Regions from separate parts of the Streptomyces sp. NPDC001068 genome, predicted to be linked through region 2. Evidence: predicted binding sites of a transcription regulator. Region 2 holds the regulator's gene; the other holds the start of a gene.
The links. Region 2 encodes HspR, which represses chaperone genes until heat shock. Its sites were predicted from a motif close to TTGAGNNNNNNNNNCTCAA; they were not measured.
Positions count from the first base shown of each region.

Region 1: a site for HspR is predicted at 6,426-6,444, ahead of lon (endopeptidase La). Genes of this name have one in related genera too.

Region 1 covers NZ_JBIAYD010000003.1:168,390-183,553, forward strand. The annotation lists gene ACFY3I_RS10205 (nitrate- and nitrite sensing domain-containing protein) at 1-1,112, opposite strand, end outside; gene ACFY3I_RS10210 (hypothetical protein) at 1,522-2,310, shown strand; gene ACFY3I_RS10215 (MarR family winged helix-turn-helix transcriptional regulator) at 2,340-2,831, opposite strand; gene ACFY3I_RS10220 (lysozyme) at 3,109-3,921, shown strand; gene lon (endopeptidase La) at 3,989-6,403, opposite strand; gene ACFY3I_RS10230 (rhomboid-like protein) at 7,307-8,116, opposite strand; gene ACFY3I_RS10235 (hypothetical protein) at 8,142-8,582, shown strand; gene ACFY3I_RS10240 (spermidine synthase) at 8,652-9,350, shown strand; gene ACFY3I_RS10245 (response regulator transcription factor) at 9,461-10,201, shown strand; gene ACFY3I_RS10250 (ATP-binding protein) at 10,198-11,304, shown strand; gene ACFY3I_RS10255 (multifunctional oxoglutarate decarboxylase/oxoglutarate dehydrogenase thiamine pyrophosphate-binding subunit/dihydrolipoyllysine-residue succinyltransferase subunit) at 11,630-15,164, shown strand, end outside.
Region 2 covers NZ_JBIAYD010000016.1:48,539-63,702, forward strand. The annotation lists gene ACFY3I_RS36895 ((Fe-S)-binding protein) at 1-368, opposite strand, end outside; gene ACFY3I_RS36900 (MraY family glycosyltransferase) at 605-1,624, shown strand; gene dnaK (molecular chaperone DnaK) at 1,719-3,563, shown strand; gene grpE (nucleotide exchange factor GrpE) at 3,560-4,219, shown strand; gene dnaJ (molecular chaperone DnaJ) at 4,256-5,437, shown strand; gene ACFY3I_RS36920 (heat shock protein transcriptional repressor HspR) at 5,443-5,889, shown strand; gene ACFY3I_RS36925 (fibronectin type III domain-containing protein) at 5,949-7,925, opposite strand; gene ACFY3I_RS36930 (sugar ABC transporter substrate-binding protein) at 8,218-9,330, shown strand; gene ACFY3I_RS36935 (LuxR C-terminal-related transcriptional regulator) at 10,077-11,129, shown strand; gene ACFY3I_RS36940 (helix-turn-helix transcriptional regulator) at 11,092-12,078, opposite strand; gene ACFY3I_RS36945 (helix-turn-helix transcriptional regulator) at 12,081-13,037, opposite strand; gene ACFY3I_RS36950 (hypothetical protein) at 13,392-13,727, shown strand; gene clpB (ATP-dependent chaperone ClpB) at 14,167-15,164, shown strand, end outside.

The DNA of each region.
Region 1 (15,164 bases), on a different contig from region 2:
AGGGTCCGGGCCATGGCCGTGGCGATGCCCACCGTCACCAGCATCAGGGCGCCGAGCACCGCGACCCGGATCTCCAGGGCGGTGACGTCGTCGTCGCGGAGGCCCGCGAGCTCCTTGGTGCGGTGGTCGTACAGGGCGGACTCGGTGCCCCGCATCAGGTCGACCCGGGCGGACAGCGCCGTGTCCAGCTTCTTGGTGCCGGTGGCGAGGTCGTCGTCGGAGAGGGTCGGCTGGTCGGTGAGGGCGGCCAGGAACTTGTCGGCGTCGTTGACGTCGTTGCCGGTGACCGTGGAGTCGTAGGACTCGACCGCGGCCGCCGGCGCGGTGTCGCGGAAGTCGGCGACGGCCGCGTCCGCCCGCAGCCTGGCCTGCTGGGCCGCGGCGGTGAGCGCGTCGCGCTGCTTGCGGTCGGCGTCGGAGGTGGTCGTGCTGGTGGTGGGCAGACCGGTGAGCGGATCGATCGTGGTCTGGGTGGAGCTCGGGATGTTCAGGGCGGCGAGCAGCAGGCCGCGGGCGGCCGCGGACTGCTGGACGGCGGAGTCCAGCTCGGCGAGCGCGTAGGCACCGGAGCCGGCCCGGGGCGGCGTCCGCTCGGCCAGTTCGTCGGCGAGCCGGTGGAGTTCGGTGATGGTCCGGGAGTACGCCTGGTGCGCCTCCAGGGCCGTGCTGCGGCCGGTGAGCGCGGACCGGCGGACGGCCGCGATGCCGTCGAGGTCGGTGCGCAGCCAGCCCGGCAGGTCGGTGTCGGCGCGCAGGTCCTCGACCTGGCGGTCGACCCGGGCGCCGCGGTCCTGCGAGGGCGCCTTGGACTTGGGGCGGCCCGCCGCGACGTAGGAGGTGACCTCGTCGCGCTCGTCGGCGAGCGAGTTGGCCAGCGCCAGCGCGTCCTGGGTGCGCCCGGCGAGGGTCACCAGGTCCTGGGAGTCGCTCAGCTGCCCGGAGGCGGTGAGCAGGGCGGGGGCGCCGGCGCCGGCGATCGCCGCGGCCACCACCGCCACGGCCACGATCAGCCGTGTACGGACGTGCTTGCGGCGGCCGGTGCCGACGGGAGCCGCGGGGCCCGTGTCGGAGGCCGTCTTCTTGCCTGTGCGCCGAGGCCGCGTCTTCTGCACCGGTGCTCGCACTCCTGAACTCGTGATACCCAAGGGGCCGGGTGGCACTCCGTCATAATCCCCGGCATTTCGGTGCCAAGTGGTGCGTGTACCCGGTACGTGCACCCGTTATGTAGGTCCCCGACCCTCCCAGCGCCGGTGGGCGGCGGTCTGGCTTCGCCCGACCCGCCACCCGAAGGAGTGAACATCGGAGGGGAGTTGGCGGGCAAGTTCCGGGGTAACACGCCGGGACCCTTTCCGGCGGGCCGGTTGGACGCGGACGACAGGCTTTGACAGTATTCGCCACCACGCGTTCCCGGAGTGCGCTAATCCACCCCAAAACAGGCGGCTGACCTGCAAGGCTGCGTGAAATCCCGGACGGTTGCCAGCCTTTGGCGAAGATCGTGAAGGGGTCGTGCAGACTGGCCGGATGCGTACTGAAGTCGTTTCGGAACCCGGCACCCCGGACCGCCCCAACGAGGACTTCGCCGGTGTCGGACTTCCCGCCTCGGGACAGGGGGGTTGCCTGATCGTCCTGGACGGGGTCACCCCGCCCCGGAACGGCACCGGGTGTCTGCATTCGGTCCCCTGGTTCACCGCGCGACTGGGCGGCGCGCTGACCGAACTGACCGTTTCGGCAGCAGATCTGACGCTGCGGGAAATCCTGGAACGGGCGATCAGGCGCACCGCCGACACCCATGGTGACACCTGTGACCTTTCTCACCCGCGCACGCCCCAGGCGACGGTCGTGCTGGCCCGCTGGTCCGAGGAGACCCTGGAGTACCTCGTCCTGTCCGACTCCGTACTGCTGCTGCGCTCCCCCGAGGGCACGGTCACCCCGGTCCTGGACGACCGGCTCGACCGGGTCCCGCGCGCCTCGCTGGCCTCGGACGCCGTCGCCGACGCCACGGTCCGCAACAAGGAGGGGGGCTTCTTCACCGCCGCCGCCGACCCCTCGGTCGCGGCCCGCGCGGTGACCGGGAGCGCACCGCGGGACCGGGTCGGCGCGCTGGCCGCCCTGACCGACGGCGCGACCCGCTGGACGGAGAAGTTCCACCAGGGCGACTGGGCGGCCCTCCTCGGCGTCGTGCGCGAGGAGGGGGCGCCGGCGCTGGTGCGCCGGGTGCGGGAGCTGGAGACGGCCGACCGGGAGGAGCGGGCGTTCCTGCGGCGGAGCAAGACGCACGACGACGCGACGGTGGTGTACGTCGAGTTCTGAGCCGCCGGCACCGGCGCCCCCGGCGGAGGCTACTTCTCCATCACGCCGTTCAGCTGGTGGAGCAGCCGGGCCAGTTCGGCGACCTCCTGGCGCGGCCAGTGGGCGAGCTGGCTGACGTACCGGCCGCGGCGGGCCTCGCGGACCGTGCCGACCCGGCGCCGGCCCTCGTCCGTGAGGGCGACCAGCCAGGCCCGCCCGTCGGCCGGGTCGGGCTCGCGGGCGATCAGCCCCAGCTCCTCCAGGGCCCGCAGCTGGCGGGACATGGTGGCCTTGCCGACGCCGATGTACCCGGCCAGGTCGGTGGCGCGCTGCCCGCCGCACTCGTCGAGCCGGACCAGCAGGCCGTACGCGGCGGACTCCAGGTCGGGGTGGACCTCGCGGGCCATCTCCCCCTGGCTGGCGCGGGCGCGTCGCAGCAGCACCGTCAACTCGCGCTCCAGGGTGAGGAATTCGCGGTCCGCACCACTCGGCGTCAACCCGTCGGCGGCGGGCCGTTCGTCGCCCTTTTCGTCGTCGTGCACGTCAGCACCCCTGATCGGTTTCGCAGTCCTGAAAGTTTCCGTCAAACCCCGTCGTCGCCGCAGCTCGCCAAGTATTCCGCAGGCGTGGACCGACGGCGGCCTCCGGACCCCCTTCCCCGCCCTCCCGCCCGTGCGTAGCGTCTCCGTCAGGCATTGGATGACATGTACACGTCAGCTAACGCTCGTCGCGCCGTGTGACCCCGCGTCGTGTCGCGCCTCCCGCACCGGCCGTCTCTGGCATACCTGGGACCCACACCTCTCCCCACGGAGGCACGTCATGCCGCTACCCGGACCCGCCCCCACGATCCTCGCCGGACTGCTCGCGCCGCTGCTCGCGACGGTCCCCCTGACCCCCGCCCGCGCCGACGCGCCCGCCCCGGCCCCCGTTCACGGTTCGGCCTACATGGGCATGGGCGTACTGGCCCACGACGGCCAGAGCGGCACGCCCAAGAGCAGCGACGCCACCCAGACCGAGGGCGTCGACGTCTCCGGCCACCAGGGCGACGTCGCCTGGCCGACCCTGCTCGGCAGCGGGGTCAAATGGGCCTACACCAAGGCGACCGAGGGCACGTCCTACAAGAACCCCTCCTTCACCCAGCAGTACAACGGCTCCCACGACGCGGGCATGATCCGCGGCGCGTACCACTTCGCGACCCCGGACAGCTCCAGCGGTGCCGCCCAGGCCAACTACTTCGTCGACCACGGCGGCGGCTGGTCCAGGGACGGCCGTACGCTGCCCGGCGCGCTCGACATCGAGTGGAACCCGTACGGCGCGGCGTGCTACGGCAAGTCCAAGAGCGCGATGGTCAGCTGGATCACCGACTTCCTCCACACCTACAAGACGCGCACCGGGCGGAACGCCGTGATCTACACGGCGACCAGCTGGTGGACCGACTGCACCGGCAACTACAGCGGCTTCGCCGCGAGCAACCCGCTGTGGATCGCCCGGTACGCCTCGGAGGTCGGGACGCTGCCGGCCGGCTGGTCGTACTACACGGCGTGGCAGTACACGTCGTCCGGTCCGACCGTCGGCGACCACGACAAGTTCAACGGCACCCTCGACCGGGTGGTCGCGCTCGCCAAGGGCTGACCCCGCACAGGGCGAAGGCCCGGGCCCCCTCGCGGGGACCCGGGCCTTGCGCATCCGGCAGCGTCCGTCACGCCGCTGCCGGAACCTCCGGCGCCGCGCCGTTCGTGGCCGGTGCGAGCGCCAGCTCCAGGACCTGCCGGACGTCGGTGACGGCGTGGACGTCGAGCTTGTCCAGCACCTCCGCCGGGACGTCGTCCAGGTCGGCCTCGTTGCGCTTGGGGATGATGACGGTCCTCACCCCGGCGCGCTGGGCGGCGAGCAGCTTCTGCTTCACCCCGCCGATCGGCAGTACCCGGCCGGTCAGCGAGACCTCTCCGGTCATGGCCACGTCCGTGCGGACCAGCCGGCCGGACAGGAGGGACGCGAGGGCCGTCGTCATGGTGACGCCGGCGCTCGGGCCGTCCTTCGGGACCGCGCCCGCCGGGAAGTGCACGTGCACGCCCCGCTCCTTCAGGTCGCCGACCGGGAGTTCCAGTTCGGCGCCGTGCGAGCGGAGGAAGGACAGGGCGATCTGCGCGCTCTCCTTCATCACGTCACCCAGCTGGCCGGTGAGGGTCAGACCCGCCGCGCCCGTCTCCGGGTCGGCCAGGGACGCCTCCACGAAGAGGACGTCCCCGCCCGCTCCGGTGACCGCGAGGCCGGTCGCCACACCCGGTACCGCGGTACGGCGCTCGGCCGGGTCCTGGGCGGACTCGGGCACATGGTGCGGCCTGCCGATCAGACCCCGCAGGTCCGCGTCCATGATCGTGAACGGCAGCTCCCGCTCGCCCAGTTCGTGCTGGGCCGCGACCTTGCGCAGCAGACGGGCGATCGACCGCTCCAGGGTGCGGACGCCCGCCTCCCGGGTGTACTCCCCGGCGAGCTTGCGCAGCGCGCTCTCGTCGAGGGTGACCTCGTCCTTGCCGAGTCCCGCCCGCTCCAGCTGGCGCGGAAGCAGGTGGTCACGGGCGATGACGACCTTCTCGTCCTCGGTGTAGCCGTCCAGCCGGACCAGCTCCATACGGTCGAGCAGGGCCTCCGGGATGGCTTCCAGGACGTTGGCGGTGGCCAGGAAGACGACGTCCGAGAGGTCGAGTTCGACCTCCAGGTAGTGGTCGCGGAAGGTGTGGTTCTGCGCCGGGTCGAGGACTTCGAGCAGGGCGGCCGCCGGGTCGCCCCGGAAGTCGGACCCCACCTTGTCGATCTCGTCCAGCAGGACGACCGGGTTCATCGAACCGGCCTCCTTGATCGCCCGGACGATCCGGCCGGGCAGCGCGCCGACGTACGTACGGCGGTGGCCGCGGATCTCGGCCTCGTCCCGGACGCCGCCGAGGGCGACCCGGACGAACTTCCGGCCCATCGCGTGCGCGACGGACTCACCCAGGCTGGTCTTGCCGACACCGGGCGGACCGACGAGCGCCAGCACGGCACCGCCGCGGCGGCCGCCGATGACCCCGAGCCCCCGGTCGCTGCGGCGCTTGCGCACCGCCAGGTACTCGGTGATCCGCTCCTTCACGTCCTCCAGGCCGGCGTGCTCGGCGTCCAGGACCGCCTTGGCGCCCTGGATGTCGTACTGGTCCTCGGTCCGCTCGTTCCACGGGAGTTCGAGGACGGTGTCCAGCCAGGTGCGGATCCACGAGCCCTCGGGCGACTGGTCGCTGGACCGCTCCAGCTTGTCGACCTCCTTGAGGGCGGCCTCGCGGACCTTCTCCGGCAGGTCGGCGGCCTCCACCCGGGTGCGGTAGTCGTCGGACTCCTCGCCGTCCTTCTCGCCGTTCAGCTCGCGCAGCTCCTTGCGGACCGCCTCCAGCTGGCGGCGGAGCAGGAACTCGCGCTGCTGCTTGTCGACGCCCTCCTGGACGTCCTTGGCGATCGTCTCGGCCACGTCCTGCTCGGCGAGGTGGTCGCGCAGCTGCTGGGTGGCGAGCTTCAGCCGGGCCACCGGGTCGGCGGTCTCCAGCAGCTCGATCTTCTGCTCGGTGGTCAGGAACGGCGAGTAACCGGAGTTGTCGGCGAGCGCGGAGACGTCGTCGATGGCCTGCACCCGGTCCACGACCTGCCAGGCGGCGCGCTTGCGCAGCCAGGCGGTGGCGAGCGCCTTGTACTCCTTGACCAGTTCGGTGACATGACCGGGCACCGGTTCCGGGACGTTCTCCTCGATGCGGGTGCCCTCCACCCACAGGGCGGCACCCGGGCCGGTGGTGCCGGCGCCGATGCGGACGCGGTGACGGCCGCGGATCAGCGCGCCGGGGTCGCCGTCGGCCAGCCGGCCGACCTGCTCCACGGTGCCGAGCACGCCGGTGCCCGGGTAGGCGCCGTCCACCCGCGGGACCAGGAGCACCCTGGGCTTGCCGGGCTCGTTGCGGGCGGCGGCCTGCGCGGCCTCCACGGCGGCGCGTACATCGGGGTCCTTGAGGTCCAGCGGGACCACCATCCCCGGCAGCACGACCTCGTCGTCGAGCGGCAGCACAGGGAGGGTGAGTGATGCGGACGTCGAAGCCATGATCTCCCCTTCGGCATTGAACTTGAGCTATGCCGACTCAATGCATGTGAGCCACTGAATGTTCCCGGGGGTGTGTTCGCTGTGAGCGATCACCCGCCGACCTGGCCGTGACGGGCGCCGGCCGGGGAGGAACGCGGGACCTCGACCGGAAGGAACCCCGAGATCCCGACGGCCGGAGCCGCGGCACCCATGACGCGAGAACAGTCCCCGGACGCGGACTCATTCCTCGTCCGGGGCCACCGATGGCGCGCACCTCCCCCAGGGACGGGATGCGCGGCTATGGCCACGTGGTCGACGGTTGGGTGGTGTGCGTCCACGGCCACGTGATCGACGGGCGGGTGGTGTGCGTCCACGGCCACGTGATCGACGGGCGGGTGGTGTGCGTCCACGGCCACGTGATCGACGGTCGGGTGGTGTGCGTCCACGGCCACGTGGACGACGGTCGGGTGGTGTGCGGCGGCGACGCGGGGCCCTGTCGGCCGGACACGACGGCCGGACGCGCGTCGGGATCGTGCGGCGACCGGGCTTTCCGGCGGGCACGACGAGTGGGTACGTCCGGGTGCGGGATGCAGGGTCCGGGGTGCGGGGGTCCGGGGTGCGGGGTCCGGGGTCCGGGGTGCGGGGTCCGGGGTGCGGGGGTCCGGGGTCCGAGGTCCGGGGTGCGGGGGTCCGGGGTGCGGGGGTCCGGGGTCCGAGGGTGCGGGGTGCGGAGTGCGAGGTCCGAGGTCCGAGGTGCGGGGTGCGGGGTGCGGGGTGCGGGGTGCGAGGTCCGAGGTCCGAGGTGCGGGGTGCGGGGTGCGAGGTCCGAGGTCCGGGGTCCGGAGCCCCGGGCGGCCGAGCGACCCAGACCGCCCGTACCGCGCCGTACCGGCTTACCGCCGTGCCGGCGCACGCGCCCGTACGTCAGGCGGTTGCCCGTGCCGGAGTCCTCTCCGCCTCCCGGGACCAGCGCCGGACCGTCGGCCACAGCACCGTCCCGATGCCCAGCGCGATCAGGTGGCCCCAGTCGGTCATCGGGTCCTGGAGGGCCATGAGGTCCGTGACGAGGCTCCACACGACCAGGGCCAGCAGGGGCCAGCGCAGCCACGGGGTGAGCAGCCCGCACAGGGCGCCGGTGCCGGCGGCCACACCGAAGCTGATGCCGTAGTCGAGGCGGTGCAGGGAGGTGTCGGGGAGGCGGCCGGCCAGGACCGCGAGGCCGACCGGGACCTCGGTGGCGAGGGTGGCGAGCACATGGCCCGCCAGGAAGACCAGGATCGTCCGGGCGCCCCCTATCCGCCGCTCCAACGCGGTCAGGACCAGCACGAACGCGAAGAAGAAGGGGGACAGGAGACCACCGGCGATCCACAGGGCGCTGGCCAGCAGGACGAAGACCGGGGTGCGCAGGAGGTGGGCGACGTCGGTGCTGGAGTCCTGGTGGACGGTGTAGAGGAGGACGGGGCCGACATGGGCGGCGAAGAGCGAGGTGAGGGCGAGGATCGCCGCGTAGGCGAAGGTGACCGGGGTGCCGGCGGGCGTGGGCAGCAGCAGCCAGGGCCGGAGCGCGGGACGCGGGATCTTCGCGGCGGCCACCGCGACCGGGCCGCGCTGCCGGGGCACGCCGTCCAGCAGCGCGGTGACCTCCATGGCGCCGTCCGCCCCGGGCCGGACGACGGTGACCGGCCCCCCGGAATCCGCGGCGACCGGCACGAGAACCCTCGGCACACGCACCATCGGGACCCCGTCCACGAACTCCGACGTGGGCGTCGCCACGGACCCCGGCACGGGCGTCGCCGCCGGATCCGACCCGGACCACGCCACCGACTCCGGCGAGCGCCCCGCCACCGGCCCCGGCACGGGCCTGACCACCGCCCCCGTCGCGGGCCCGACCGTCGACCCCGACGCGGGCGTCGCCCCCACCCCCGGCGAGCGCCCCGCCTCCACCCCCGGCGACGGCGTCGCCGTGGGGTCCGGCATCGGCGCGCTCCCGCGCGTCCGCGCGGTCCGGTTCACGGTGAGGCGCTCCTTCCGTTTCACCCCACCAGCCTTCGCCGTCCGTCGAGCCGCTGTCTGTGACCGGGGCCACGCGGGGAGCGATTCACAGGATTTTCCGAAGAAACGTGAGGGGTTGGGGGAACCATACGAGTCACCCGAGGCCGCCGTCGGACGCGAAGCGCCGGACGGCCCCTCGAACGAGTGACACCCGGGGGACCGTCCGGCACCGGTAATTCGCGTGGCGGCAAAGCCCTGTTGGGGCAGGATGGCCGGTATGGCGCACACCACCGGCACGACTTCCGTGGACGACGCCCCTCCCGTGGTCCTGGACCGGCGCGAGGGTCCGTACGGCGAGGTGGTCCTGCGCAGACACGGCGGGCTGCTGCAGATCATCGCCAACGGCTGCTTCCTGATGGACACCTCCGACGGCCGCTCGGAGCGGCTGCTCGTGGACGCCGCCCGGGACGCGCTGGACGGACGGCCGGAGCCGGCCGTGCTGATCGGCGGGCTCGGCGTCGGGTTCTCGCTCGCGCACGCCGCGCGGGACGCCGGGTGGGGACGGATCACCGTCGTGGAGCGGGAACCGGCCGTCGTCGACTGGCACCGGGACGGCCCGCTCTCCCCGCTGTCCGCGGCCGCGTTCGCCGATCCGCGCACGGAGATCGTCGAAAGCGATCTCGTCGCCTACGTCAATGAGACTTCCGACACATTCGACGCGCTGTGCCTCGACATCGACAACGGGCCCGGCTGGACCGTCGACGAGGACAACGAGGGCCTTTACTCGCCCGCCGGACTCGCAAGCTGCGCAAGGGTGTTGAGACCGGACGGGGTGCTCGCCGTATGGTCCGCGCAGCCCTCCGCCGAATTCGAGGAAACCTTGTGGAATGCCGGGTTCAAACAGGTGCGTACCGAAGAGATCCCGGTTGCCCGGGGCGTTCCCGACGTCGTTCACCTCGCCGTCCGCCCTGGATAGCGAGTGCGCCGCCTGTCCCCGTAGGGTGCATCCCTGACGCGGGTCATTCAAGCGTCAATCGCAGTCATGGGATCACCCCACTGATTCCGGAAAGCACACAGGGGCGGGCGATGGAGCAGACACACACCTCCCACAACGGCACGGCCACGGCTACTCCGGGCGCTCAGCGCCGGGTCCTGGTCGTCGAGGACGACGCCACGATCGTCGACGCCATCGCGGCCCGTCTGCGCGCCGAGGGATTTCTCGTGCAAACGGCCGGCGACGGACCGTCGGCCGTCGACACCGCCGAGGCCTGGCAGCCCGATCTGCTGATCCTCGACATCATGCTGCCCGGCTTCGACGGTCTGGAGGTCTGCCGCCGCGTGCAGGCCCAGCGGCCGGTGCCGGTGCTGATGCTCACCGCGCGCGACGACGAGACCGACATGCTGGTCGGCCTCGGGGTCGGCGCCGACGACTACATGACCAAGCCGTTCTCCATGCGGGAGCTGGCGGCCCGGGTGCACGTCCTGCTGCGCCGGGTGGAGCGGGCGGCCGTCGCGGCCTCCACCCCCCGGTCCGGCATCCTGCGCCTCGGCGAGCTGGAGATCGACCACGCACAGCGCCGGGTGCGGGTGCGCAGCGAGGACGTGCACCTCACGCCGACCGAGTTCGACCTGCTGGTGTGCCTGGCCAACACCCCGCGCGCGGTGCTCTCCCGTGAGCAGCTGCTCGCCGAGGTGTGGGACTGGGCGGACGCCTCCGGCACCCGCACGGTCGACAGCCACATCAAGGCGCTGCGCCGGAAGATCGGGGCCGAGCGGATCCGCACCGTGCACGGTGTGGGCTACGCGCTGGAGACACCGACGCCATGACCGCGGGGCCGGCCGGACCGAGAGGCCCCGGGGAGGAGCCCTGGGGCACCGTGCGCCCGTTCTCGATCAAGACCAAGCTCGGCGCGCTGGTCGTCGTCTCGGTCCTGATCACCACGGGTCTGTCGATGATCGCGGTGCACACCAAGACGGAGCTGCGCTTCATCACGGTCTTCTCGATGATCGCCACACTGCTGATAACGCAGTTCGTGGCGCATTCGCTGACCGCGCCGCTGGACGACATGAACGCGGTGGCCCGGTCCATCTCGCAGGGCGACTACACCCGCCGGGTACGCGAGAACCGCCGGGACGAACTGGGCGACCTCGCCGAGACGATCAACGTCATGGCCGACGAGCTGGAGGCCCAGGACCGCCAGCGCAAGGAGCTGGTGGCGAACGTCTCGCACGAGCTGCGCACGCCCATCGCGGGCCTGCGGGCGGTGCTGGAGAACGTCGTCGACGGGATCGCCGAGCCGGACACCGAGACCATGCGCACGGCCCTGAAGCAGACCGAGCGCCTCGGGCGGCTGGTGGAGACCCTGCTGGACCTGTCCCGCCTGGACAACGGCGTCGTACCGCTGCGCCAGCGCCGCTTCGAGGTGTGGCCCTACCTCTCGGGTGTGCTCAAGGAGGCCAACATGGTCGCCGGGGCACGCGGCGTGGCCTCGAACTCGGGCAGTCACACCCGCACCGACGTCCATCTGCACCTGGACGTCTCGCCGCCGGAGCTGACCGCGCACGCCGACCCGGAGCGCATCCACCAGGTGGTGGCGAACCTCATCGACAACGCGGTCAAGCACAGCCCGCCGCACGGCCGGGTGACCGTGAAGGCGCGTCGGGGCGCGCTGCCGGAGTCGCTGGAGCTGGAGGTCCTGGACGAGGGCCCCGGCATTCCGCGCTCGGAGTGGCACCGCGTCTTCGAGCGCTTCAACCGGGGGGCCGTACGACGGCCGCACGGGCCCGGCAGCGACGGCGGTACGGGGCTGGGGCTGGCGATCGCCCGGTGGGCGGTGGATCTGCACGGCGGCCGGATCGGCGTGGCCGAATCCGACCGGGGCTGCAGGATTATCGTCACCCTCCCGGGGCTTTCCTCCGTCCCAAGTTGACGTAAAGTTCGATTCGGAGCCTCAAGATCCACCCGCGCTCCGTCGGCCGTCGGTGCCGCCGGACCCCTGTGATCAGGTGCGGTCTCCGCGCACGTCGTCACGGGTGCCGGAGTGAGGTGATCATCCGCGTGGCGAAGCCATGCCCGATTCGGTCCTCTCAGAGCGGAACCACGCTTGTTTCCCGCCATTCCGAGCGCCGAAACACGCTTTCCGGTGTGACTTACACGACGATGAACCGGCCCGACCTGACCTTCACGGTCATGGAGGCGTAGCCTTTATTCCCGCTGTCCATCACCTTGTGAAGCGGAAGAGGGCGGTTACCGCCGTGTCGCCACAGTCCCCCAGTAACTCGAACATCTCGACCGACGCAGACCAAGCGGGCAAGAATCCCGCAGCCGCGTTCGGACCGAACGAGTGGCTCGTCGACGAGATCTATCAGCAGTACCTCCAGGACCCGAATTCGGTAGACCGAGCCTGGTGGGACTTCTTCGCCGACTACAAGCCGGGAGCGCCCGCCGCCTCGGCTCCGGCGGGTACCGCGGCCGCGGGGGCCGCGGGCACCACGACGCCCGCGCAACCGCCGGCCCAGCAGGCCGCGGCTCCGTCCGCGCCGGCTCCCACCGCGCCCGCGCCCGCGAAGCCCGCTCCGGCCGCGCCCCAGGCCGCCGCGCCCGCTCCGGCGCCCGCGAAGCCCGCGCCCGCCGCCGCGGCCCCCGCCGCGAAGCCGGCCGCCGCTGCCGCCAAGGCCGCGCCCGCCGCCGAGGCGCCCGAGGGCCCGGATCTGGTCACCCTGCGTGGTCCCGCCGCCGCCGTCGCGAAGAACATGAGCGCCTCGCTGGACGTGCCGACCGCCACCTCGGTCCGCGCGGTCCCGGTGAAGCTGCTGTTCGACAACCGCATCGTCATCAACAACCACCTCAAGCGCGCCCGGGGCGGGAAGATCTCCTTCACGCACCTGATCGGCTTCGCGATGGTGCAGGCCCTCAAGGCCATGCCGTCGATGAACTACTCGTTCGCGGAGAAGGACGGCAAGCCGACCCTGGTCAAGCCGCCGCACGTGAACTTCGGCCTGGCCATCGACCTGGTGAAGCCCAACGGCGACCGCCAGCTCGTCGTGGCCGGCATCAAGAAGGCCGAGACGCTGAACTTCTTCGAGTTCTGGCAGGCCTACGAGGACATCGTCCGGCGCGCCCGCGACAACAAGCTGACGATGGACGACTTCACCGGCGTCACGGTCTCCCTGACCAACCCCGGCGGCCTCGGCACCGTCCACTCGGTCCCGCGCCTGATGCCCGGCCAGTCGGTCATCATGGGCGTCGGCTCCATGGACTACCCGGCGGAGTTCCAGGGCACCAGCCAGGACACCCTGAACAAGCTCGGCATCTCGAAGGTCATGACGCTCACGTCGACCTACGACCACCGGGTCATCCAGGGCGCCGCCTCCGGCGAGTTCCTGCGCCAGGTCGCCAACCTCCTCCTCGGCGAGAGCGGCTTCTACGACGACATCTTCGAGGCCCTGCGGATCCCCTACGAGCCGGTCCGCTGGCTCAAGGACATCGACGCCTCGCACGACGACGACGTCACCAAGGCCGCCCGGGTCTTCGAGCTGATCCACTCCTACCGGGTGCGCGGCCACGTCATGGCCGACACCGACCCGCTGGAGTACAAGCAGCGCAAGCACCCCGACCTGGACATCGTCGAGCACGGCCTCACCCTGTGGGACCTGGAGCGCGACTTCGCCGTCGGCGGCTTCGCCGGCAAGTCGATGATGAAGCTGCGCGACATCCTCGGCGTGCTGCGCGACTCGTACTGCCGCACCACCGGCATCGAGTTCATGCACATCCAGGACCCCAAGCAGCGCAAGTGGATCCAGGACCGCGTGGAGCGTCCGCACTCCAAGATGGAGCGCGAGGAGCAGCTGCGGATCCTGCGGCGCCTGAACGCGGCGGAGGCCTTCGAGACCTTCCTGCAGACCAAGTACGTCGGCCAGAAGCGGTTCTCCCTGGAGGGCGGCGAGTCCGTCATCCCGCTGCTCGACGCGGTGCTGGACTCGGCCGCCGAGTCCCGCCTGGACGAGATCATCATCGGCATGGCCCACCGCGGCCGGCTGAACGTGCTCGCCAACATCGTCGGCAAGTCGTACGCGCAGATCTTCCGCGAGTTCGAGGGCAACCTCGACCCGAAGTCGATGCACGGCTCCGGCGACGTGAAGTACCACCTGGGCGCCAACGGCACCTTCACCGGCCTGGACGGCGAGCAGATCAAGGTCTCGCTGGCCGCCAACCCGTCCCACCTGGAGACGGTCGACCCGATCATCGAGGGCATCGCCCGCGCCAAGCAGGACATCATCAACAAGGGCGGCACCGACTTCACGGTGCTGCCGGTGGCGATCCACGGCGACGCGGCCTTCGCCGGCCAGGGCGTGGTGGCCGAGACCCTGAACATGTCGCAGCTGCGCGGCTACCGCACCGGCGGCACGGTCCACATCGTCATCAACAACCAGGTCGGCTTCACCGCGGCCCCCGAGTCCTCGCGCTCCTCCATGTACGCGACGGACGTGGCCCGCATGATCGAGGCCCCGATCTTCCACGTGAACGGCGACGACCCGGAGGCCGTGGTCCGCGTCGCGCGGCTCGCCTTCGAGTTCCGTCAGGCGTTCAACAAGGACGTGGTGATCGACCTCATCTGCTACCGCCGCCGCGGTCACAACGAGTCGGACAACCCGGCCTTCACCCAGCCGCTGATGTACGACCTGATCGACAAGAAGCGCTCGGTGCGCAAGCTCTACACCGAGTCCCTGATCGGTCGTGGCGACATCACCCTGGAAGAGGCCGAGCAGGCCCTGCAGGACTACCAGGGGCAGCTGGAGAAGGTCTTCACGGAGGTCCGCGAGGCCACCGCGCAGCCGGCCGTCTCCGACGCCCAGGCGCCGCAGGACGGGTTCCCGATCGCCGTCCCGACGGCGATCTCCACGGAGGTCCTCAAGCGGATCGCCGAGTCCCAGGTCAACATCCCGGACTACTTCACCGTCCACCCGCGTCTGCTGCCGCAGCTGCAGCGCCGGGCGGCGATGATCGAGGACGGCACGATCGACTGGGGCATGGGCGAGACCCTCGCCATCGGCTCGCTGCTGATGGAGGGCACCCCGGTCCGGCTCTCCGGCCAGGACTCCCAGCGCGGCACCTTCGGCCAGCGCCACGCGGTCCTCATCGACCGCGAGACGGGCGCCGACTACACCCCGCTGCTGTACCTGTCCGAGGACCAGGCCCGCTACAACGTCTACAACTCGCTGCTCTCCGAGTACGCGGTGATGGGCTTCGAGTACGGCTACTCGCTCACCCGCCCGGACGCGCTGGTGATGTGGGAGGCGCAGTTCGGCGACTTCGCCAACGGCGCCCAGTCGGTCATCGACGAGTACATCTCGGCGGCCGAGCAGAAGTGGGGCCAGACCTCCGGCGTCACGCTGCTCCTCCCGCACGGCTACGAGGGCCAGGGCCCGGACCACTCCTCGGCCCGGATCGAGCGCTACCTCCAGCTGTGCGCGCAGAACAACATGACCGTCGCGATGCCGACCCTCCCGTCGAACTACTTCCACCTGCTGCGGTGGCAGGTGCACAACCCGCACCACAAGCCGCTGGTCGTCTTCACCCCGAAGTCGATGCTGCGTCTGAAGGCGGCGGCCTCCAAGGCGGAGGAGTTCACGAGCGGGCAGTTCCGCCCGGTCATCGGCGACGACTCGGTGGACCCGGCCGCGGTCCGCAAGGTCGTCTTCTGCACCGGCAAGGTCTACTACGACCTGGAGGCCGAGCGGCAGAAGCGCGGTGTCACGGACACGGCGATCATCCGGCTGGAGCGCCTGT
Region 2 (15,164 bases):
AGGACCGTCATGGTGCCGATGAACTCGACGAAGACGTTGTAGGGCGCCCACTCGCCGATGACCGGCAGCAGCCAGTCGGCCTGGAACAGCTGGCCGACGGCGTTGACGATCGTCAGCAGCAGCGAGAAGAAGCCGACCGCGACGAACCAGTGCGCCACGCCGACGATGCCCCAGCGGTTCATCCGGGTGTGGCCGAGGAACTCCCTGACCACCGTCACGGTCCGCCGGCCGGGCTCGTCGGTACGGGTGCCGGCGGGCACGTTCTGACCGAGCCGCATGAAGTTGTAGATCTGGAGGACGGCGCGGGCGAACAACGCCACGCCGACCACGATCAGAACCAGCGACACGATGATCGCGGCGAGTTGCATGGGGGCTCCTCGGGCCTGCGAGGTCTCTCTTCGGGTCTCTTCGCGAGAGGGTTCCCGAAATTACTAAGCGGTAACTTATGCAGTCGGTCTGAGACTACCCGCATCTTTACCCGCACTGTAGTCAGGTGCGGGGTGATCTGAATCGCTGAGGTGTGCCTGACCGGCGGCTGCCTTGCGGCGGCAAAGTGATCGTGTTATTCGTACGCAATTGTTACATTTAGGTCTAATTTAGACCTGTGCTCTACGGGATCGTCGCTGCCACCACCGCCCTGCTGTTCGCCGCCGTCCTCGCCGCGCTGATCCGGCCGCTCGCGCTGCGGCTGGGGCTCGTCGACCGTCGGCGGACCCGTCCCGTCCCGGTGCTGGGCGGGCTCGCCGTCGTGGGCGCCACCTGTCTGGTCGCCGGTGCCGGCGACTGGACCGGGGTCGCTCCGCTCGGTACCGGGGTCGGTGAACTGCTGATCGCCGGGGGAGCGGTGGCGCTGCTCGGGCTGATCGCCGACGTGTGGCGGCTGAAGACCCGCTTCCTGCTCCTCGGCACGGCCGTGGCGGCCGCCTGCGTGGTGCCGTACGCGGAGTTCGGCGTGGTCGAGGGGGTGCTCGGGGTCGGCTGGATCGCCTTCGTCGCCGTCGCCTTCAAGGGGCTCGACCACGCGGACGGGCTGGCCGGGACCGTCGGGGTGGTCACCGCCTTCGGCGTCGGGGCCTGCGCCTCCGCCGAGGTCATGGACGGGCTGGCCGTACTGCTGAGTGTGCTGGCCGCCGCGCTCACCGGGTTCCTGATGCACAACTGGCATCCCGCGCGGATCGCGCTCGGCGCCACCGGCTCGCTGTTCGCCGGGTTCGTGCTGGCCGCGGCCGCGCTGATCACCCGGACCGGGTACGACCCCGTCGCCAGCGCGGGCGTGCTGTTCGCGCTCACCGCCGTCGCGAGCGCCGACGTGCTGCTCGTCGTGCTGTCGCGGCTGCTGGCCGGGCGGCCGGTGCTGCGGCAGGGGCCCGACCATCTCGCGCACCGGCTGCGCAGGCTCGGGCTCACCCCGCCCGGCGCCACCGTCGCCCTCGGGGCCGTGTCCTTCGCGGGGGTGCTCGTCGGGGTGCTCGTGCACGGCGGCTGGATCGGGCGGACCGGCGCCACATGCGTCGCCTGCGTCACCGTCAGCGTCGTACTGCTACTCCTTCGGGTGTCGGTCTATGGACCCCGACGCGTTGAATCCTCGCAGGTCACGGGCCAGTTGCGTGTGAGGAATGGATAAGAGTTGAGTGTCCATGACTCAGGTCTGTTGACCCACGCGCGGGCTTGATGCACACTTGAGTCCGTTCCACTCAAGTCAGCTGGAGGAAATCACCATGGCACGTGCGGTCGGCATCGACCTGGGCACGACTAACTCTGTCGTCAGCGTTCTTGAAGGCGGCGAGCCCACCGTCATCACCAACGCCGAGGGTGCCCGGACCACGCCGTCCGTCGTCGCCTTCGCCAAGAACGGCGAGGTTCTGGTCGGCGAGGTCGCCAAGCGCCAGGCGGTCACCAACGTGGACCGCACCATCCGGTCCGTGAAGCGCCACATGGGCACCGACTGGAAGATCCAGCTGGACGGCAAGGACTTCAACCCCCAGCAGATCTCCGCGTTCATCCTGCAGAAGCTGAAGCGGGACGCGGAGGCCTACCTGGGCGAGAAGGTGACCGACGCGGTCATCACCGTCCCGGCGTACTTCAACGACTCCGAGCGCCAGGCGACGAAGGAGGCCGGCGAGATCGCGGGCCTGAACGTCCTGCGCATCGTGAACGAGCCCACCGCGGCCGCGCTCGCCTACGGCCTCGACAAGGACGACCAGACGATCCTCGTCTTCGACCTCGGTGGCGGCACCTTCGACGTGTCCCTCCTGGAGATCGGCGACGGCGTCGTCGAGGTGAAGGCCACCAACGGCGACAACCACCTCGGTGGTGACGACTGGGACCAGCGCGTCGTCGACTACCTGGTCAAGCAGTTCGCCGCCGGTCACGGCGTGGACCTCGGCAAGGACAAGATGGCCCTCCAGCGCCTCCGCGAGGCCGCCGAGAAGGCCAAGATCGAGCTGTCCTCGTCCTCCGAGACCTCGATCAACCTGCCCTACATCACGGCGTCCGCCGAGGGCCCGCTGCACCTGGACGAGAAGCTCACCCGCGCCCAGTTCCAGCAGCTGACCGCGGACCTGCTGGAGCGCTGCAAGACGCCGTTCCACAACGTGATCAAGGACGCCGGCATCCAGCTCGGCGAGATCGACCACGTCGTCCTCGTCGGCGGCTCCACCCGTATGCCCGCCGTGGCCGAGCTCGTCAAGGAGCTGACCGGCGGCAAGGACGCCAACAAGGGCGTCAACCCGGACGAGGTCGTCGCCATCGGCGCCGCCCTCCAGGCCGGTGTCCTCAAGGGTGAGGTCAAGGACGTCCTGCTCCTCGACGTGACCCCGCTGTCCCTCGGCATCGAGACCAAGGGCGGCATCATGACCAAGCTCATCGAGCGGAACACGACGATCCCGACCAAGCGGTCCGAGATCTTCACCACCGCCGAGGACAACCAGCCCTCCGTCCAGATCCAGGTCTACCAGGGCGAGCGCGAGATCGCGGCGTACAACAAGAAGCTCGGCATGTTCGAGCTGACCGGTCTGCCGCCGGCCCCGCGCGGTGTCCCGCAGATCGAGGTCGCCTTCGACATCGACGCCAACGGCATCATGCACGTGACCGCGAAGGACCTGGGCACGGGCAAGGAGCAGAAGATGACCGTCACCGGCGGCTCCTCGCTGCCGAAGGACGAGGTCGACCGGATGCGCCAGGAGGCCGAGCAGTACGCGGAGGAGGACCACCGCCGCCGCGAGGCCGCCGAGACCCGCAACCAGGGCGAGCAGCTCGTCTACCAGACGGAGAAGTTCCTCAAGGACAACGAGGACAAGGTCCCGGGCGAGATCAAGACCGAGGTCGAGGGTGCGATCGCCGAGCTGAAGGAGACGCTCAAGGGCGAGGACACCGCCGAGATCCGCACCGCCACCGAGAAGGTCGCGGCCGTCTCCCAGAAGCTCGGCCAGGCCATGTACGCCGACGCCCAGGCCTCCCAGGCCGCCGGCGGTGCCGCCGGTCCGGGCGCCGGTGCCGGTGACGCCGACGACGTGGTGGACGCGGAGATCGTCGACGACGAGCGCAAGGACGGTGCCGCGTGACGGAGGAGACCCCGGGCTTCGAGGAGAAGCCCGACGTCCCCTCCGGCGCGACCTCCGACGACGCCGAGCCGAAGGCCGCCCCCGCTTCGGGGGCGGCCTCGGCCGGGGACGCAAACGCAAGCGAGCTGACCGGCCTGACGGCTCAGCTGGACCAGGTGCGCACCGCGCTCGGTGAGCGCACCGCGGACCTCCAGCGCCTCCAGGCCGAGTACCAGAACTACCGCCGCCGGGTGGAGCGCGACCGGATCACGGTCCGGGAGATCGCCATCGCGAACCTCCTGACCGAACTCCTGCCGACGCTCGACGACATCGGGCGCGCCCGGGAACACGGCGAACTGGTCGGCGGTTTCAAGTCCGTGGCCGAGTCGCTGGAGACGGTCGCGGCCAAGATGGGCCTGCAGCAGTTCGGCAAGGAGGGCGAGCCCTTCGACCCGACGATCCACGAGGCGCTGATGCACAGCTACGCGCCGGACGTCACCGAGACGACGTGCGTGGCGATCCTGCAGCCCGGGTACCGCATCGGCGAGCGCACCATCCGCCCCGCGCGGGTGGCGGTCGCCGAACCCCAGCCCGGGGCGACCCCGGCGAAGGCCGAAGGGGCCGACGAGGCCCCGGCGGCCGGCGACGAGAAGGACAACGGCCCTGAGGAGGGCTGACGCAATAGGTACCGAGCGGAAGGAGGGACGTCGGGGATGAGCACCAAGGACTTCATCGAGAAGGACTACTACAAGGTCCTCGGCGTCCCCAAGGACGCCACCGAGGCCGAGATCAAGAAGGCGTACCGGAAACTCGCCCGCGAGTTCCACCCGGACGCCAACAAGGGCAACGCCAAGGCCGAGGAGCGCTTCAAGGAGATCTCCGAGGCGAACGACGTGCTCGGCGACCCCAAGAAGCGCAAGGAGTACGACGAGGCGCGCGCCCTCTTCGGCAACGGCGGCTTCCGCCCGGGGCCGGGCGCGGGCGGCGGCAACTTCAACTTCGACCTGGGCGACCTCTTCGGGGGCAACGCCCAGGCCGGGGGCGGCGGCTTCGGCGGGGGCGGCGGCGGCTTCAGCGACGTCCTGGGGGGCCTGTTCAACCGGGGCGGCGGCGCGGGCGCGCGCACCCAGCCCCGGCGCGGCCAGGACATCGAGTCCGAGGTCACGCTCAGCTTCACGGAGGCCATCGAGGGCGCCACGGTTCCGCTGCGGATGTCCTCGCAGGCCCCCTGCAAGGCCTGTTCGGGCACCGGCGACGTGAACGGCACACCGCGCGTGTGCCCGACCTGCGTCGGCACCGGCCAGGTGGCGCGGGGCTCCGGGGGCGGCTTCTCGCTCACCGACCCCTGCCCCGACTGCAAGGGCCGCGGCCTCATCGCGGAGAACCCCTGCCCGGACTGCAAGGGCAGCGGCCGCGCCAAGTCGTCCCGGACCATGCAGGTCCGCATCCCCGCCGGGGTGACGGACGGCCAGCGCATCCGCCTGCGCGGCAAGGGGACGCCCGGCGAACGCGGCGGCCCGGCCGGTGACCTGTACGTCATGGTCCACGTCGACACCCACCCGGTGTTCGGCCGCAAGGAGGACAACCTCACGGTGACCGTGCCGGTGACCTTCACCGAGGCGGCGCTCGGCGGCGAGGTCAGGGTGCCCACCCTGGGCGGACCGCCGGTCACCCTGAAGCTGCCTCCGGGCACGCCCAACGGGCGCACCATGCGTGCCCGCGGCAAGGGCGCGGTCCGCAAGGACGGCACCCGCGGCGACCTCCTGGTCACCGTCGAGGTGAGTGTCCCGAAGGACCTGTCGGGGAATGCTCGTGACGCACTGGAGGCGTATCGCGAGGCGACCGCGGGTGAGGACCCGCGGGCGGAGCTGTTCGAGGCTGCGAAGGGAGCATGACAGAGATGGACGGCCGTCGACGCAATCCGTATGAACTGACCGAGGAGACCCCGGTCTACGTCATCTCGGTGGCGGCCCAGCTCTCCGGACTGCACCCGCAGACGCTGCGTCAGTACGACCGCCTCGGCCTGGTCTCCCCGGACCGCACGGCCGGGCGGGGGCGCCGTTACTCGGCCCGCGACATCGAACTGCTCCGCCAGGTGCAGGCGTTGTCGCAGGACGAGGGCATCAACCTGGCCGGCATCAAGCGCATCATCGAACTGGAGAACCAGGTCGCCGCGCTCCAGGCCCGCGTGGCCGACATGGAGGCGGCCCTGGACGGCGCGGCGGCCGCGATGCGGCAGCGCGAGGCGGCGGTACACGCCTCGTACCGCCGCGACCTGGTCCCCTACCAGGAGGTCCAGCAGACCAGCGCGCTGGTGGTGTGGCGGCCGAAGAAGGCCAAGGACTAGAGGTACACGCGCGAAGGGGCCCGGAGGACATGTCCTCCGGGCCCCTTCGCGCGTGCCGGTCACGGCTCCAGGATCGCCCACTGCGCACCGGGCACCGACTCCGTGCCGTCGGCGTACCGCGCGGTCACCCAGTAGTAGTGGGTTGTACCGGCGCCGGCCGTGATGTCGTCGTAGGAGCGGTCCGTGGTGGCCGCCAGCCTCTCGTAGCCCTGCGTCTCCGGGTTCCAGCGGTAGACCACGTAGCCCGTCGCCGCGTCGACCGCGTTCCACGCCAGGTGAACGCCCGAGTCGGCCACGTGCGCCGTCAGGGTGAGCGGGGAGCCCTCCGGGGTCGCCACCGACGGAGTCAGGTCCAGTTCGTCCACGACGACGGCGTACACGGGCCCCAGCCACCGGCTGGAGTTGCCCGCGTCGTCGATCGCGTCCACCCAGTAGCAGGCTCGGTCGCCGTCGGGCAGCCGGACGTCCCGGAAGCGGGAGGTGCCCGCAGGCAGGTCCGCCCACTCGGAGCCTGAGCAGACCTGCTCGTCGCCCTCGTCGCCGAGCACCACGCCCCGGTAGACCGCGTACCGGTTCAGGTCGGGCTCGGTGTTGTCGTCCCAGTCCAGTTCGATGCCGTACCCCGTGGCCGTCGCCGTCAGCCCGGTCACCTGGGCGGGCGGCTTGTCGGAGACCAGCGTGGTGACGGTGGCGGTGTTGGAGAGCGCGGAGATCTGCGACCCCTGCGCGTTCGCCACCGCGTAGTGGTAAGTGGTGTCCTCCTCGGCCGAGAGGTCGGCGCAGCCGTACCGGCGGGACCCGTCGGAGAGGGTGGCGAAGCTGGTCGTACAGGTCACCCACTGCGCCGTCGAGGTGTCCACGGGCAGTGTGGTCGAACGGTAGACCCGGAACTCGCCGTACGGGGCGTCCTGGGGCCTCGTCGTCCACTGGAGGGTCGCGCTGCCGATGCCCGCCGTCGCCGTCAGCTCGCGGGGTGCGGCCAGCGGGCGGGTCACCGCGCGGAGTTCGGTGAACGGCGACATGTGACCGGAGCCGTCCACGGCCGCGATCCGGTACTGGGCGGCCTCGCCCCGCGCGAGCGTGTCGTCGGTGAGGCTCACCGTGCGGGCGGGGTCCCAGGACTTGGTGACGACACCGTGGGCGTCGGTCCGCTCCACCCGGTACCTCGCCGCGGCGGACACCCCCGACCAGCTCAGGGAGGCGCCCGTGTCGATGGCGGACACGGTGAACCGGGCAGGTGTCTGCAGCACGGTGCTGGTGACCGGGGCGTCGGCGGTGCCTGCCGACTCGTTGCCCGCCCTGTCATAGGCGCGGACCTCGTAGTAGTAGACGGCGCCGGTCGCGGGCGGGGTGTCGGTCAGGGACGTCGCCGTCGTCGACCCCACCTTCGTCCAGCTGGTGACGCCCTTCGGGCGTCGGTAGACCCGGTAGCCGGCGAGGTCCATCTCCTGGTTCTTCGTCCAGCTCAGCTTCGTCGTGTCGGCGTTGCCGTCGTAGGACACCAGCGGGTGCGGCGGGGTGAGCGGCGCGACCTTGTCGACGGTCGCCGAAGTCCGGGGCGTGTACGTGAACTTGACCTTGGCGGCGCCGGTCCAGTTGACGTAGTCGACACGGAGGGTGTGCGTGCCCCTGGGGACCGTGACGTTGACGGTCCTGCTCACCGTCCCGGTCGTGTTCCTCCACAGGTCGACCTTGCGGCTGCCGTCGACGTACACGCGGATGCCGTCGAGTCCGGACGCGGCGAGGGCGAAGGGGCCGCCGGAGCCGAAGTCGCGGGTCACGCTCCAGCGGACGCCGAAGTCGTCCTTGGGGAGGCCGGAGGCGGGGGTGCCGCTCCAGCTCTCGCTGACCGCGGAGTCGCAGTCGGTCTTCTTCGGGGTGCCCGTGAACGTGGTGTTCGCGAAGAACTGCCGCTTGTAGACCGGTGTCGCGCAGGTCGTCGTGGCCGAGGCGACGGGGGCGGCGACGGTGGTCAGGAGACCGGCCGCGCTGGCGAGCACCACGGCACCGGCCGCGGCGCGTCTGGCTGGGTTCATTCGATCCTCTGGTCGTATCCGGTCAACGGGCATCGCCGTTGCCGATGTCGACTCATGAGGAAAGGAGTTGGTTGTACTGATCTTTGCCCGCCCCTGAACTCCCTTTGGATGGAGGGCCCGTAAAAGGTGTTTGCAGGTGATTCCGCATGCCCTTCACAGACACTGCGGAGCGTAGTGTTGCGCACTCGTTAAGTGGTTCCGCTTGACGCCGGGTGCGGCCTGCGCGTTGTCTTTTCAGACATCTGGGTCGCAGCAGCCCCATGTCCGGAACGCACCTGAAGTGAGCCCCCGTATGCGTCGTATAGCCATGTTTGTGGCCGCGTCCACGATGACCCTCCCGCTCGCCGGTTGCGGCGTGCTCAACGCGACGGGATCGTCGACCACCGCGAGCCCCACCAAGGGCAACGACATCACCGTGGGTGTGCTGATGCCGGACAAGATCAACACCCGGTACAAGAACTTCGACGTCCCGATCATGACGGCCAAGATCGCCGAGCTGACCAACAAGCAGGCGCGGGTCGACTACCAGAACGCCGCCTCGGTCGCGTCCACGCAGGCCGAGCAGATGCAGAAGATGATCGACGACAAGGTCGACGTCATCATCCTGGACTCGGTCGACTCGCACGCCATCGCGGGCACGGTGAAGAAGGCGAAGAGCGCCGGCATCCCGGTCATCGCCTACGACCGACTCGCCGAGGGCCCGATCGACTCCTACGTCTCCTTCGACAACGAGCTGGTGGGCGAGGTGCAGGCCCGTACGCTGCTGGAGGGCATGGGGCCGAACGTCGACACCTCCGACAAGGTCATCATGATCAACGGCTCGCCGACGGACCCGAACGCCAAGCAGTTCAAGACGGGCGCCATGTCCGAGCTGAGCGGCAAGGTGGACACTCCTTCCGACGTCTCGTTCGACACCAAGGACTGGGACCCGAAGACCGCCGGCAAGGAGACCACCGAGGCGATCGACAAGCTCGGCAAGGGCAACATCGCCGGTGTCTACTCCGCCAACGACGCGATGGCGGGGGAGATCATCAAGTCCCTCAAGGCGGCCGGCATCACCGACCTGCCGCCGGTCACCGGCCAGGACGCCGACCTCGACGCCATCCAGCGGATCCTCGTGGGCCAGCAGTACATGACCGTCTACAAGCCCTACCCGGCCGAGGCCGAGGCCGCCGCGCAGATGGCCGTCTACCGGGTGCAGGGCAAGGACATCCAGTTCGACGCGCTCACCCAGGACCAGGTCGACAGCCCGACCAACAAGAACATCCCGTCCCAGCTGGTGCAGGTGAGCGCCGTCACGAAGAGCAAGATCAAGGACACCGTCGTCGCGGACGGCATCTACAAGATCTCCCAGATCTGCACCGCCGACTACCAGGCGGCCTGCACGGCGGCCGGCCTCAAGTAGGCGTCAGGCGCAGTTCGCCGCCCGTCCCGGCTGTCCGCCGCCCGCGCCGGCTGTCCGCCGCCGGGCGGGCGGGGCGGCCGGCTGAGAACTCGGCCCCGTGTCCTCCGCCGACGGTCCTGTCCGGGGAAGACCTCGACCGGACCGTCCGCGGGCCCATGGCGGCTCGGCGCGGTTCGACGGGGCCCTGTGCCGGGAAGTTCCGGTGGGTCGCGCCCGGGTGACGGCGGACCGGATCCGGGACTTCCGTACGGACGGTCCGTCGCACGCGACGCCGTTTCCGGAAGCGCCCGCGAGCGTGATGCGTCGGCCGACGCCCGCGACGCCCCCGGAGTTCAGTGATGCCGGGGCGCGTTCGGGGCCGCCCGGGCGGGCACGTGACGCGGTGTTCGCCGGCCGATCTCGGCGATCCGCGGGGTCTGCCGCGGCACGTGCCCGCGGGCGGCCCTCCACGCAACGCATCTCCCCCGTGGGCGCGTTGCGGGGGCCCCGGAACCGATCGGGGGAGGCCGGACCGGGGCCCCTTCGGGTGTCCGGCGAACACCCGTGGGAAGCGGTGCCAACGATGCCCCCGTGGACCTGCCGCCACCACCGTCATCTTGTTGCAGTGCGGCCTGCGGAGGCCGGGAGATACCGGGCGCATGCGGGCATTCTCGCGCCCCGTGCGAGGGGAGCCGTGTTGCGGACCCGGTCCGGACCGCTCATAGTTGCGCTGCGGAAGAGGCAGCAAACCGGGGGTGGAATGGGCGATGGCCGGGCACGGGACGGACAAGCATCCACACGGTGCCGACCGACTGTGCGCCGCCGGGGACCGCGTGTACTCCCGGGCCGTGCGCCGGGGCCGGGTACCGCGCACGGACGCCGACGCGGTGCCCTGTCTGCTTGAGCTGGCGCTGCTGCACCCGGACCCCGACGACATGGACTGGCTGGTGCCGACCTCCCCGCAGGAGGTCATGACCCGGCTCCTGCGCGGGGTTCACGACGAGGTCACCGACAGTCAGCGGCGGGTGGGTTCGGCGGTCGCCGCCTTCGAGTGGTACGCCGGTCTGGGACGGCAGCTGCAGGACGCCTCGGCCTCCGCCGAGGGCACGGCGGCCATCCGGGTGCTGGACGGGCTGTCGCGGATCCAGGCGGCGATGGACGAGGCGACGGAGGCGTGCACCAGCGAGGTGCTGACCGTCCAGCCGGGCGGCATCCGCCGTGAGTCGGAGCTGACCGAGGGACTGCACCGGGCGGTCGCCCTGCGCGGCCGCGGGGTACGCATGCGGGACCTGTACACCCATGTCGCCCGGCACGGCCAGGGCCTGCTCAACTACCTGGAGCTGATGGGCGACGCGGTGGAGGCCAAGACCCTGGACGAGGTCATCGACCGCCTCATCCTCTTCGACCGCACCGTCGCCTTCATCCCCGCTAACGCCGACCGCACGATGGCCCTGGAACTGCGCCACCCCGCCCTGGTCGAGTACTTCGTCACCGTCTTCGAGCGCCTGTGGCGCCTCGCGATCCCCCTCACCGCCCCGCTTCCCGACACCGGCATCGAGGGCATCTCGCACCGCGAGCAGTCCATCGCGGCGCTGCTGGCCGAAGGCCACCAGGACGCGGTGATCGCCGAACGCCTGGGCATCAGCGTCCGTACCTGCCGCGCCCACATCGCCCGGCTCTCGGAGACGCTGGGCGCGGCCAGCCGTACCCAACTGGGTGTGCGGATAGCGCAGGTGGGGCTGGACCGGCCGCCGGGCGAGGCGAACGGGCCGCCGGCCGAGGTCAGTCTTCCCGATCAAGGATCCCCGAGCGTCCGATGAGGTAGCCGAGTTGGGCCCGGCTGTCGCTGCCGAGGGTGGTGGCGAGCTTCGCGATGTGGACGCGGGCGGTGCGGATGTTCATGCCGAGGCGTTCGGCGACGGCGGCGTCGGTGTGGCCCTCGACGAGCAGGGCGGCGATGGCCTGCTGGCGGGGGGTGACGCCGTTGACGGTGGGGCGGTGCCCGGGTTTCGGGAAGATCGGCGTGGCCAGGTGCCAGAGACGGTCGAAGTTGGTCGCGATGTAGCTGATCAGCGCCGGCTGGCGGACCTCCAGGGCGAGGGTGCCGTCGTCGTTGGCGGGGAGGAAGGCGACCGTCCGGTCGATGACGACGAGACGGTCGGGCACCTCGTCGAGCCCTCGGGCCACACTGTCGCCCCTGACCTGTTCGACGTAGGCCTGAAAGTTCGGCAGGTGGCGGACGGTGTTCTGGTAGAGCGTGCGGATACGGCCGCCACGGTCCAGGAAGGCCATGTCGCGCTCGTGGGCGACGGGGTAGGCGGCGATGCCGCGCTCACCGACCAGACCGGAGTGCGGCTGGACGCACAGGACCTCCCGCTGAGCCTGCGGCATGGCCTCGGTGATGGCGTCGTTGATGCGTCGGGTGCCGCTGAGCAGGCGGAGGGCGGGGGAGTCCGGCGTCGCGCCGGCGGGGCCGTGGAGGTGCGTCAGCGGTTCGAACAGGTCCACCAGCCGCTCCTCGCGTCGCCATTCCGCGGCGATACGGGTGCGGGCGCCGCGCAGGAGCCGGTTGAGGGCGGTGGCGGGTGCCACGGGCTCGAGTGCGCCGGGGTCGTCGAGGGCGGGGTGGAGGAGGCCATGGTCGACGAGGCAGGGCGCGTCCGCGGCGTCGGGAGCGGGTATCCGTCCTTCCCGCAGCGCGCGCTCGTACAGCTTCGTCCCGGTCACGCACAGGTCTTCGATGCCGTGCTCGGTGTGCGGGACTGGCAGGGTCAACGGTTGCCGCCCTCCTCGGGAAGCTTCTGTTCCAGGATGCCGGACTGGGCGATGAGGTAGCCCAGTTGGGCCCGGCTGCCACTGCCGAGTGCCTGGGCCAGCTTGGCGATGTGGGCTCGGCAGGTGCGCACGTTCATGCCGAGCCGGCGCGCGATGGCTTCGTCGACATGCCCCTCGACGAGCAGCTTCGCGATCGAGTGCTGGATGTCGGTGATGCCGTCGGCGGCGGTTTCGTAGGGGGTGCCCGCGTTCAGCGGGACCGCGCGGCTCCAGATGAACTCGAACACCTTGAGCAGGTACCCGACGAGCGCGGGGTTGCGCAGCTCCAGCGCCACCTTCTGATCGTCACGGGCGGGAATGAAGGCGACGGTCTCGTCGCAGATGATCAGGCGTTCCACGAGTTCGTCGATGGTGCGGTACTCCACCGACCCGTTCGCGAGCTGCGCGACGTACGCGAGCTGGGTCAGGTTGTAGCGGACCGTGTGCTGGTACAGCGTCCTGATCCGCACCCCGCGGTCCACGAGGGCCTTGTCCCGGTCGAGGCCCTGCAGGATGGTGCGCTCCGTGAACTGGTTGCTCGGCTGGACCGTGACCACCTCATTGCGGCACTGTGAGGTGGCCATGTTGAGTGCGTCGTTGATCCGGTCGCTGCCTTCCAGCACCGCGATGGAGTCCGTCGCGGCCCCCGAGCGGTTGCTGAGCGCCATGAAGGGTTCGAAGAGGTCGGAGAGCTCGAGCGACCGGCGTCTGCGCTCGGCGATCTCGCGTTCTATGGGGTTGAGCCGCTGGGCGAGGACCAGGGCCGGGGGCACCGGGCGCAGCCAGCCCGGGTCGTCCGGATCCGGCTGCAGGAGGGCGAATTCCATGAGGCAGGGGGCGGCCGCGACCTCCGGACGGGCGATACGCCCGGCCCGCAGAGCGCTTGCGTAGAGCCGACTGCCTTCGTCGCACATTTCGGTCACCGCATGAGGATGTGACACCTTGGCCCGATTCGTCACTAAATCTCCACCCCCCAGGGTCCTGAACGTGCAGGAACATGATGCACCGATCGTGTGGCCATGACGTGCCTGTATGAGCCATCGTCGTATCCGTCGGGGGAATGAGGGGATTGCAAGTGAGGACGAAGCGGACCATGAGTAAGAGAGTGCTTCGCCCGGCGCTTGTCGCCTTCACGTCCACGGTCGTGGCGCTCTTGGTGCTGAGCGGCCAGTCGGGCGTGAAGAACGATGTCCGGGCGGATACGAAGTGGCCGGCGGTGGCCGTGTCCACCGTGGCTGTGGAAACGGCAGACGGTTCCGGGAGTTGAGATGACCACCCCACCCGACGATCGGTCCTTCCGGCGCGAAATGGCCACGGCCTATCGCTCCGGTTGGCACTTCATCGACCTGGTCACCGCCATCCCCCACAGTGGTGACTCGCTGATGGTGACCGTTTTCGGTGAGCCGGTGGTGGTGACGCGTGACGAGGAAGAGGACGTCCGGGCCTACCGGTGCCTGCGCAAGCCCCGAGGGGCGCCGCAGCCCGTGCGGTGCGCCGTCCGGTACGGAATGATCTTTGTGAACCTGGACCAGAGAGACCATCGGCTGGCTGAGCCGGGCATCCCGGACGTGAGGACCATCTCGGCCACCCCCCGCAGTGCCTGACGCGATTCCCCCGTCGTAAAAGATCGCTCAGGTACTTCCCCCCGCAGCGGCGTCACCGTGACCTGAACACGGTGACGCCGCTGCAGTTTTCTGGGGACATTTCTGCCTATCGGCCGGTTTCGGCCATGCTTCACGGTGGCCGAAACCTGCTGTCGGCACGCCGACGGAACGGGGCGCCCGCCCCGAGTCGCCGCCCGGACCCCACCCCCGGCGCGCCCCGGGCCCCCGCCCGTCCACTCCCCGCCCGTCCCCGCCCGTCCACTCCGTGGCCCCGGCGGGGGCGCCCCCACCCCCACCGGGCACCCTTTGGTGCGTCGGGTTCGCGGTGCTTCCCAATCCGTTTCCGGAAGGGCTCCCGTCTTCACCTTGAGTGGAATAGACTCAACTTTGTGTACGTTGGCTGAGTCAGCCGAACGATGCCGAGGAGGAGAAAGCGAACGTGGACGCCGAGCTGACCAACAGGAGCCGGGACGCGATCAACGCGGCCAGCAGCCGGGCCGTGACCATGGGGCACGCCGACCTCACCCCCGCCCACCTGCTGCTGGCTCTGCTGGCCGGGCAGGAGAACGAGAACATCACCGACCTGCTCGCCGCCGTCGACGCCGACCGGACCGTCGTACGACAGGGCGCCGAGCGGGTGCTGGCCGCGCTGCCCAGCGTGACCGGTTCCACCGTCGCACCCCCGCAGCCCAACCGCGAGCTGCTCGCCGTCCTCGCCGACGCGGACGAGCGGGCCCGCGACCTCGGCGACGACTTCCTCTCCACCGAGCACCTGCTCATCGGCATCGCAGCGAAGGGCGGCGCGGCCGGCGAGGTGCTCGACCGGCAGGGTGCCACCGCGAAGAAGCTGGTGGAGGCCTTCCAGAAGGCGCGCGGCGGGCGCCGGGTGACCACCGCCGACCCCGAGGGCCAGTACAAGGCGCTGGAGAAGTTCGGCACCGACTTCACGGCCGCCGCGCGGGACGGGAAGCTCGACCCCGTCATCGGGCGCGACCAGGAGATCCGGCGGGTCGTGCAGGTGCTGTCCCGCCGCACCAAGAACAACCCCGTGCTCATCGGTGAGCCGGGTGTCGGCAAGACCGCCGTGGTCGAGGGGCTGGCCCAGCGGATCGTCAAGGGCGACGTGCCCGAGTCGCTGAAGGACAAGCGGCTGGTCTCGCTGGATCTCGGCGCGATGGTCGCGGGCGCGAAGTACCGGGGTGAGTTCGAGGAGCGGCTGAAGACCGTCCTCGCCGAGATCAAGGACTCCGACGGTCAGGTCATCACCTTCATCGACGAGCTGCACACGGTCGTCGGCGCGGGCGCCGGCGGCGACTCCGCGATGGACGCCGGCAACATGCTGAAGCCGATGCTGGCCCGCGGCGAGCTGCGCATGGTCGGTGCCACCACCCTCGACGAGTACCGCGAGCGCATCGAGAAGGACCCGGCGCTGGAGCG